DNA from 2 places in the Streptomyces sp. NPDC034043 genome. Region 1 is predicted to be linked to the other one. Evidence: riboswitches for the same ligand, from Rfam matches in the RefSeq annotation. Region 1 holds a riboswitch; the other holds the start of a gene.
What was found. Region 1 has a riboswitch for cyclic di-AMP ahead of ACZ51S_RS06925 (M23 family metallopeptidase). Riboswitches for the same ligand answer to the same signal wherever they lie in the genome.

Region 1 (4,655 bases):
CTACGCCAACGTAATGAGGGGTTGACGGGCCGTGATCTATACCACGCAGGGGATAAGGAATAAGTACACGTGGGGCCGGGACCCCCCTCGGGCCCCGGCCCCACGCGGGTCACCGTGCCGACGGCGGGTGCCGTCAGATGCTCACGCCCTTGGAGCGGAGGTAGGCGAGCGGGCTGACGTCCGAGCCGTAGGACGGGCCCGTGCGGATCTCGAAGTGGAGGTGCGGGCCGGTCACGTTGCCGGTCGCGCCGGAGAGGCCGATGGTCTGGCCGCCGGTGACGCTCTGGCCCGCCGAGACGGACAGCGAGGAGAGGTGGGCGTACTGGGAGTACTTGCCGTCGGCGTGCTTGATGACGACCTCGTTGCCGTACGCGCCGCCCCAGCCTGCGGAAACGACGGTGCCCGCACCGACGGCCTTCACGGTGGTGCCGGTGCGCGCGATGAAGTCGACGCCGGTGTGGTAGCCGGAGGACCACATGGCTCCGCTCGCCCGGTACTGGGTGGAGACGCCGCCGGTGACGGGGGCGGTGAACCCGGAGGCGGCGGCGGGCGCGGGGGCCTTCTCGTCCTTGGCGGCGGCGCCGGAGCCCTGGGCGGCCGTGCCGCCGGAGGGGCGGGCCGCCGTGCCGGAGCCCTTGGCCGTGCCCTGCGCGGTGCCCTTCGGGGACGAGGTCCCGCCGGCCTTGCCCTTGGGGGCGGCCGGAGCGCCGCTCGAGGATCCCTCGGCCGGCGCCGCAGGGGCCTTCGGGGCGGGGTCCGCACCCTGGCCGCCGCCGAGGGTCAGCTTCAGGCCCGGGTGGATGAGGGACGGGTCGGCGCCGACGGCCTCGCGGTTGTCGGCGTACAGGCGCTCCCAGCCGCCGTCCAGCCGGCGCTCGGCGGCGATCTTGGAGAGGTAGTCGCCCGGCACGACCGTGTAGACGGTGGGTGCGGCGGCGGGCGCCTGCGACGGGAGGGCCTCGGGGGCCTGCGCGCTCTGCGCGGGCGCGGCCTCGGCCGGGGCGGCGCCCGGGGCCGCGTGGGCGCCGACGGCCCCCATCAGCGGGAGCGCGAGGGCCGCTCCGCCGGTTCCGGCGACGGCGAGACCACGGGATATCGAACGGGACTTGGGACGGCGGTGCTTACCCTTTGCGGGCATGGCGGATTCCTCTCCGGCGCCTGCGAGGTGAGCTGTCGGGTTCGGACTGGAGATGTCCGGCCGTACGTGCGGAGCACGGGTTCGGCTTCACCCCTAGCTGCGCCGGAATCGCTTCCGGAACAGCGGCCTACCTGGTTCCCCCGCTCCTGCCGCGCGCGATGGTCGGGTGCGGTTCCCGGGCGGCGGCAGGATTAGGCGGTCCACCCGGATCGATCGCGAAGGTAATCGAGCGGGACGCCGGGCAACAAGCCACGAATTGCCTGACGCAATCGCAGATATGAAGGATCAATGGAATTCCGGTCACCCTGCGTCCATTCCGCACCATCAACAACCCCCTCCACAAGGGAATTCGGTTTTCGCGATCAGGCACGCACGGTCACCGTATGATCTGGCTCACGGGACCCTGCCCGATCTCGCCTCCACATACGGCAAGTTGCTCCCAACCGGATCAATTCGGACACCACAGGACCACGCGGAGGAGTACACGTGACCCAGCAGATACCCCAGCCCCTTCCGGCCGGACACCAGCCCGGTGCGGAGCTGACCGGAGTGCGCAACTTCCGTGATGTGGGCGGGTTGCCGACCATCGACGGACGGAGGGTCAGGCCGGGACGACTGTTTCGAAGCGGACATCTCGCGCATGCCACCGAAACCGACGCAGAGTTCCTCGGATCGCTGGGACTGCACACCGTCTTCGACTTCCGCAACGAAGCCGACCACGCCCTGGAGGGCCCGGACGTCGAACTGCCCGGAGTGCGCAATGTGAACATTCCGCTCACGGACCCCGCCGACGGCCGCGAGTTCTGGAGGATGGTCCGCGACGGCGAGCTCGACCAGCTCCGCGGCCTCCTGGGGGAGGGCAGGGCGGCCGCCCGCATGAGGGCCTCGTACCGCACGATCATCGAGACCCGCGCCGCCGAACAGAGCCGCGTCGTGCACGCGCTCGCGCGGGACAGCGTGCCGGCGCTCATGCACTGCGCCGCCGGCAAGGACCGGGCGGGGCTGTCGGTCGCGGTGACGCTGCTCGCCCTGGGCGTGGAGCGCGAGGCGATCGTGGCGGACTACCTGGAGTCCAGCGCCCCGCACAACCGCTACCGGGTGCGCCGGGGCAGCGACGCGCCCGAGGCCCGCTCCCCCGAGGTGATGGAACTGCTGGCGCCCCTCTTCGACGCCCGCGCGGAGTACCTGCTGGAGGCCTTCACGGCCATCGACGAACGGTGGGGCGGCGTCGACCGCTACCTCGCCGAGGGGCTGGCGCTGGCCCCCGAGACCCTGGACCGGCTGCGGGACCGGCTCCTGGACTGAGCCGCGGGGCGGGACGGCGGCCGGAGGGACCGGCCGGGAGGAGTACGCACGGCGGACGGAAGGGGTACGGACGGCGGCCGGAGGGGGCGCGGGCGGACCCCCTCCGGCCGGCGCCTCAGCGGTTGCCGACCGCCTGCTTCATCAGGGTCCTGCCGAAGTCCCACATGAGCCCGCCCCCGCCGTGCGCCTCGTCCATGACCTCCTGGAAGGCGCCGACGAACCGCTCCACGTCCGCCTCGTCCACGACGAGCGGCGGGATGAGCTTGATGACCTCCAGGTGGTCCCCGGAGACCTGGGTGAGGATCCGGTGCCTGCGCAACAGAGGCACCACGACCATCTGGGCGAACAACCCCTTGCGGGCCGCCTGGAGCACCGCCCAGCGGCTGCGCAGGCCCAGGGAGGAGGGCCTGCCGAACTCGATGCCGATCATCAGCCCGCGCCCGCGCACCTCGTGCAGCAGCTCGTACCGGTCCACGAGCGCCGCGAGGCGTCCGCGCAGCAGGTCGCCCATGGCCCGGGCGTTGGCCACCAGCTCCTCGTCCTCCATGACCGACAGCACCGCCAGCCCGGCCGCCATCGCCTGGGCGTTGGAGCCGAAGCTGGCCGAATGCACCAGCACCCGGTCCATGGACGAGTACACCTTCTGGAAGATCCAGTCCTTGCCCAGGGTCGCGCCGACGGGCACGTAGCCACCGGAGAGGGCCTTGGCCACGCACACCAGGTCCGGTTCCACCCCGGGCTCGTGCTGGTACGCGTAGAAGTCCCCGGTCCGTCCGAGGCCGGTCTGCACCTCGTCGGCGATGAGGAGCGCCTTGTGCCGGTGCAGCAGCTCCTGCGCGGCGAGCAGGAACCCGGGCGGGGCCGCGTGCACCCCCTTGCCCTGGACCGGTTCCACCACGAAGGCGGCCACGTCCCCGCGCGCGAGTTCCCGTTCGAGCGCCGCCAGGTCCCCGAGCGCGATCTTGGTGTCGGGGAGCAGCGGGGCGAATCCTTCGCGGAAGCCTCCTTCGCCGTTGACGGACAGCGAGCCCGTGGTCAGCCCGTGGAAGGCGTGGTCGCAGTAGAGGATCCTGGGCCGTCCGGTGGCGTACCGGGCGAACTTCAGGGCGGTCTCCACCGCCTCCGTGCCGCTGTTGCCGAAGAAGACCCGGTCGAGGTGCGGGCTGTACGAGAGCAGCTTCTCGGCCAGCAGCCCGGGCAGCGGCTGGCAGTCGAAGCGGGTCAGGTCGGCGAGCTGGGCGTCCAGGACGTCGTGCAGGGCCTGGCGTACCACCGGGTGGTGACGGCCGAGGCCCATCACCCCGAACCCGGCCAGCATGTCGAGGTAGTCGTTGCCCTCGGCGTCCCAGAAGTGGGCTCCCTCGGCCCGCTCGTAGACCTTGTCGAAGCCGATGGTGTGCAGCATCCGGGGCAGCTGGTGGTTGAGGTGGCGGGCGTGCAGCTCGTAGCGCTCCCCGCCGCGCTCGGCCAGCAGCGCGGCGAGGTCGAAGCCCCGGCGCCCGTCCTGTCCGGGGGTCATGCCGACGGTTCCCTGTTGCCGCCCACCGTCTCGCGGGCGGCGCGCAGGGACTCCTTCAGGGATCCCATGGTGGCGAGGACGGCGGTGGGCTCGTAGCCGCAGTGCGCCATGCAGTTCGCGCAGCGGGGGTCCTTGCCGCGGCCGTACTTGCTCCAGTCGGTGTCCTCGATCAGCTCCCGGTACGTGGGCACGTAGCCGTCGCTCATCAGGTAGCAGGGGCGCTGCCAGCCGAAGAGGGAGTAATTGGGAATGGCCCAGGCGGTGCAGGGGAAATCGGCCTTGCCCTCCAGGAAGTCGAGGAAGAGCGGGGAGTGGTTGAGCCGCCAGCGGCGCCGGTTGCCGCCGGCGAAGGCCTTCCTGAAGAGTTCCCTGGTCTGTTCGACGCCCAGGAAGTGCTCCTGGTCGGGTGCCTTTTCGTAGGCGTAGGCGGGCGAGATCATCATCTCGTCGACCTGGAGGTCGTCATTGAGGAAGTTCAGGACCTCGATGATCGTCTGCGGGGTGTCGGTGTTGAAGAAGGTGGAGTTGGTCGTCACGCGGAATCCGCGGCGCTTCGCCTCCTTGATGGCTGCGACCGCCTCGTCGAAGACGCCTTCCTTGGCCACGGATTCGTCGTGGCGTTCGCGCAGGCCGTCGATGTGGACGGCGAAGGCGAAGTAGGGGGAGGGGGTGAACTTCTCGATCTTCTTCCGG
Region 2 (4,655 bases), on a different contig from region 1:
TGAGGTCGAGCGCGGCGCGGTTGGACTCCAGGTTCGGGGCGAAGCCGCCCTCGTCGCCCAGGCCGGTGGAGAGGCCCTTGGTGTGCAGGACCTTCTTGAGGGTGTGGTAGACCTCGGCACCCCAGCGCAGCGCCTCGGAGAAGGACTCCGCGCCGATCGGGGCGATCATGAACTCCTGGATGTCGACGTTGGAGTCGGCGTGCGACCCACCGTTGAGGATGTTCATCATCGGAACGGGCAGCAGGTGCGCGTTCGGGCCGCCCAGGTAGCGGAACAGCGGCAGGTCCGAGGCCTCGGACGCGGCGTGCGCGACGGCCAGGGAGACGCCGAGGATGGCGTTGGCGCCGAGCGAGCCCTTGTTGTCGGTGGCGTCGAGGTCGAACATGGCCTGGTCGATCAGGCGCTGCTCGGTGGCGTCGTAGCCGACGAGCTCCGGGCCGATCTGCTCGATGACGGCGAGGACGGCCTTCTCCACGCCCTTGCCCATGTAACGGTTGGGGTCACCGTCACGGAGCTCGATGGCCTCGAAGGCACCGGTGGAGGCGCCGGACGGAACGGCAGCACGGCCGGTGCTGCCGTCGTCGAGGCCCACCTCGACCTCGACCGTGGGGTTGCCTCGGGAGTCCAGGATTTCCCGGGCTACGACGACGTCGATGGACGGCACGAGCATCTCCTTCTGGGATGTGACGCTGGGTGTGCGGTGGCGTGGGGCCGTGGGACGGCCCCGCCGACTAGAGCCTAACCGGCTCGGGGCGGTGGGCTGCCCGACCGCCCGGGTCCTGGGACGAAAAAGGTGCCGAATGCCCGCCTTCCGGGACATAGGGCCCGTGCTCCCGCGCGTTGCGCGGCGGACCGGACATCGGAAGACAGGGGTCCGGTTCCGATATGCGGGTACCGGCGCACGACATGCCGCCGCCCGGCGCGTGGGTGGATACGCGCCGGGCGGTGGGGATGCTGCGGGGTGCCGCGAGTGTTACGCGGACGTTCAGGCGAGCTTCAGCTTCTGGCCCGGGAAGATCAGGTCGGCGTCGGACACGGTGTCCTTGTTGAGCTCGAAGAGCTTCTCCCAGCCGCCCTTGACCTTGTGGGCGTCGGCGATGGTGCCGAGGGTGTCGCCCTCCTTGACCACGTAGGAGCCGTTGCCCGTCTTCGGGGCATCGGTCTTCGGGGTCGACGGCTTGGCCGGGGTCCAGTTGCCCGAGCCGGAGCCGGAGCCCTTGGTCTCGGTGTCGGCCTTCGGCGTGGACGGCTTCGCCGGGGCCGGCTTGGCCGGGGCGGGCTTGGCCGGGGCGGGCTTGGTGGCGGGCTTCGGCTTGGCCGGGGTGGCCGTGCCGCCGCCGTTGTACGAGGAGTTGGACAGGCCGACGCCGCAGTGCGGCCAGGCGCCCTTGCCCTGGCCCTTGAGGACCTTCTCGGCGATGGCTATCTGCTGGGCCTTGCTGGCCTGGTTGGCCTGCGAGGCGTAGGCCTTGCCGCCGTACGCCGCCCAGGTGGAGGCGGAGAACTGCAGACCGCCGTAGTAGCCGTTGCCGGTGTTGATGGACCAGTTGCCGCCGGACTCGCAGGCGGCGACCTTGTCCCACTCGGACGCGGTGGCGGCGCTGGCGGTGCCCGCGGCCATCAGCGGGGCCGCGACGGCGACACCGGCGACACCGGCGAGCGTGACGATGCGGACGGCCTTGGAGCCGCGGCGGTGCTTGCCCTTGCCGGAAAGCAGCATGGATTTCTCCTCACCGACGCCTTCGAGGTGAGCTGTCGGGTTCGGGCGGATGAGTTGCCCGGTCACGCGGCGCGGCGCGTGTCTTCACCCCTAGCCGGTACGCGGCCGCATCACAACGGCCTCTCCCGGCGCCTACCTTGGTTCCCCCGCTCCTGCCTTCGGCGCTTGCGCGACGACTGTTCCCTCCGTCCGCCGGCAGGATTCGGCGATGCGGTCGAAGGAGCCCGCGGTGGCGAGCGATTCAGAAGGTAGACAGGTCTCTCCCCGATGTTCAACGTGTGATTTTGGGGAGAAACCGGCCTACTTGCGTTCCTCAAAGGCGCGTTTGCGCAGGTCGGAGCGGGGTTTGCGGAAGTTCCGGAACGAGACACGCCAGTTGACCGGAAGAGATGCATGTCTCATTTACCGATAACGGACATTCAAGTCTTATTGGATGCCCGAACTGCCCCTATTCCTTGGTTAGATCCAGGTTCTGTCCCGGCTTGATGAGGTCCGCGTCCCCGCCGATGACCTGCTCGTTGGCCTTGTAGAGCTCGTTCCAGCCCCCCTTGAGCCCCTTGGCGTCCGCGATGGCCGCGAGGCTGTCGCCCGGCTTCACGGTGTACGTGGGATCGCCGGGGGCGGCTGACGCCGCGCCAGGCGCCGCCGGGAGCTCGACGGCGGCCGGACCGCGGTGCTTGCCCCCGCCGTCGCCCGCCTCGGCGGACGGGGTGGCCGACGGCGTGCCGGACGGCGCGCCCGGGACGGCCGGGGCGGTCGGCGTGAGGCCCGGGACGGCCGGGGCCGTCGGGCCGGCCGGGGAGGTCGGGGTGCCCGGCGCGGTCGGGGAGACCGGGGCGACGGGGGTGCCCGGGGCGGTCGGGGAGACCGGGGGCGTGGTGGGCTGGACGGTGAAGTCCGGCTCGGGCATGACGGGCAGTCCGCTGGAGGGGCCGAGCGGGTAGTCCGGCAGCACGCTCGGTCCGGTGGACGGGCTGTTCGGCGCCGGAGTCGGCGCGCCGAAGTCCGTGGAGGGCTTGCCCTTGCCGGTGACCGGCACCGATTCGTCCGGCCGGGTCGGGGTGGGCGCGACGGGCCCCGGGTTCTTGTTGTCGCCCGGGTCCACCTCGGGCGTCGGCCCCTGCTGGGTCAGCCCGGCCGAGGCGGAGCACAGCGGCCACGCCTGGGGGCCCTGGGAGGCCAGCACCCGCTCGGCGACCGCGATCTGCTGGGAGCGGCTGGCGAGGTCCGGGCGTTCCGCGTACGCGAGCCCGCCCGCGTTCTTCCACTGCTCCAGCGTGAACTGCAGCCCGCCGTAGGCGCCGCTGCCGGAGTTCGCGCTCCAGGTGCCGCCGCTCTCGCAGTCGGCGACCTTGTCCCACGTGGCGGTGTCGGCCGCGCTCGCGCCGGTGGCGGCGAGCAGCGGCATGGCCAGCGCGGAGCCGGTGACTCCTGCGGTGACGACGATCGCGGGTACCTGGCGGGGGCGTCTGTGGCGGCCGTTCCCGGGAAGCATGAGACTGCACCTTTCGTATAACGGCGGGGTAACGGCAGAACCTAGCCGCCTTCGAACGGATGTCACAAGTTCGGGAGTGGACTGACTTCCGGTCAGTTCTGCTTCGCGCGCGCCCTCAGGCGTTCGGGACTGTAAACCGGACCGGGAGGGTGCGCAGGCCACGCATGATGAGCCCGCCGCGCCAGCGCAGGTCCGTGGGGGGAACGGCAAGTTCCAGATCCGGCAGACGCTTGAGCAAAGTCCCGAGTGCCGTCTGGCCTTCGAGACGGGCGAGCGGAGCGCCGAGGCAGTAGTGGATCCCGTGGCCGTATCCGAGGTGCTGATTGTCACTCCGGGAGAGGTCGAGGGTGTCCGGCCCGTCGAACCGCTCCGGATCGCGGTCGGCCGCCGCGAGGACCACGAGCACCGGGTCCCCGGCCGCGATCTCCTGGCCTCCGAGGGTCAGCGGCCGGGTGGCGAACCGCCAGGTGGCGAGCTCCACGGGGCCGTCGTAGCGCAGCAGTTCCTCGACCCCGGTCTCCAGCAGCGCGCTCTCCCCGGCCGCGAGGGAGGCCTGGAGGCGCTCGCGCTGGTCCGGGTTCATGAAGAGGGAGTGGATGCCGTTGCCGATGAGGTTCACGGTCGTCTCGAAGCCCGCGAAGAGCAGGATGAAGGCCATCGCCGTGGCCTCGGCCTCCGTCAGATGGTCTCCGTGGTCACTTGCCCGGATCAGATCGGAGATGAGGTCATTGCCCAGATCATCCCGCTTGCGGTGGATGAGTTCCCCGAGATAGGTGCGCATCCGCTTCACGGAGCGGGCCACCCCGCCGCGCGGTCCGCCCCCGTGCCGGATCATCATCCCGGCCCAGTCCCGGAAGTCGTCCTGGTCCTCCCGCGGTACGCCGAGCATCTCGCAGATGGCGTAGATGGGGAGGGGGAAGGCGAACTCGTGGATGAGGTCCGCCTCCCCCTTCCCCTCGGCCCGCGCCCTCGCCACGATCCGGTCGATGAGGTCGTCGGTCAGCTCCTGCACGCGCGGGGTGAACTCGGCCACGCGGCGCGGGGTGAACGCCTTCGACACCAGCCGCCGCAGCCGGGTGTGGTCCGGCGGGTCGATGTTCAGAAGGTGCGTCATCAGCTCCGCCTTGCGCTCCCCCGGGATCCCGGTCTTGCCCTTGGCGTGCGCCGGCTCCGCGTGGTGCGCCGGGTTCTTGCTCAGCCGCTGGTCGGCGAGGGCCTGGCGGGCGTCCGCGTACCGGGTCACCAGCCAGGCCTCCACCCCGCTGGGGAGCTTGGTGCGGTGCACCGGGGAGTGCTCGCGCAGCCAGGCGTAGGCGGGGTAGGGGTCGGTCGCGAACTCCCAGTCGAAGAGCGTCGGCCCCTGGGGGCGGGACGGGTCGGACGGGGCGGCGGGGGTCTGATCGTGCACCCGTCGACCGTATCCCGGCCCACCACCGGCCA

Region 2: it holds a riboswitch for cyclic di-AMP, as region 1 does, so the genes downstream of both, ACZ51S_RS21980 (transglycosylase family protein) here and ACZ51S_RS06925 (M23 family metallopeptidase) in region 1, are expected to answer to the same signal.

Annotation. Positions count from the first base shown of each region.
Region 1 covers NZ_JBVISF010000002.1:499,151-503,805, forward strand. The annotation lists gene ACZ51S_RS06925 (M23 family metallopeptidase) at 134-1,138, opposite strand; cyclic di-AMP (ydaO/yuaA leader) riboswitch at 1,143-1,306, opposite strand; gene ACZ51S_RS06930 (tyrosine-protein phosphatase) at 1,625-2,443, shown strand; gene ACZ51S_RS06935 (aspartate aminotransferase family protein) at 2,559-3,962, opposite strand; gene hpnH (adenosyl-hopene transferase HpnH) at 3,959-4,655, opposite strand, start outside.
Region 2 covers NZ_JBVISF010000009.1:79,958-84,612, forward strand. The annotation lists gene eno (phosphopyruvate hydratase) at 1-670, opposite strand, end outside; gene ACZ51S_RS21980 (transglycosylase family protein) at 986-1,720, opposite strand; cyclic di-AMP (ydaO/yuaA leader) riboswitch at 1,723-1,894, opposite strand; gene ACZ51S_RS21985 (LysM peptidoglycan-binding domain-containing protein) at 2,169-3,215, opposite strand; gene ACZ51S_RS21990 (cytochrome P450 family protein) at 3,331-4,623, opposite strand.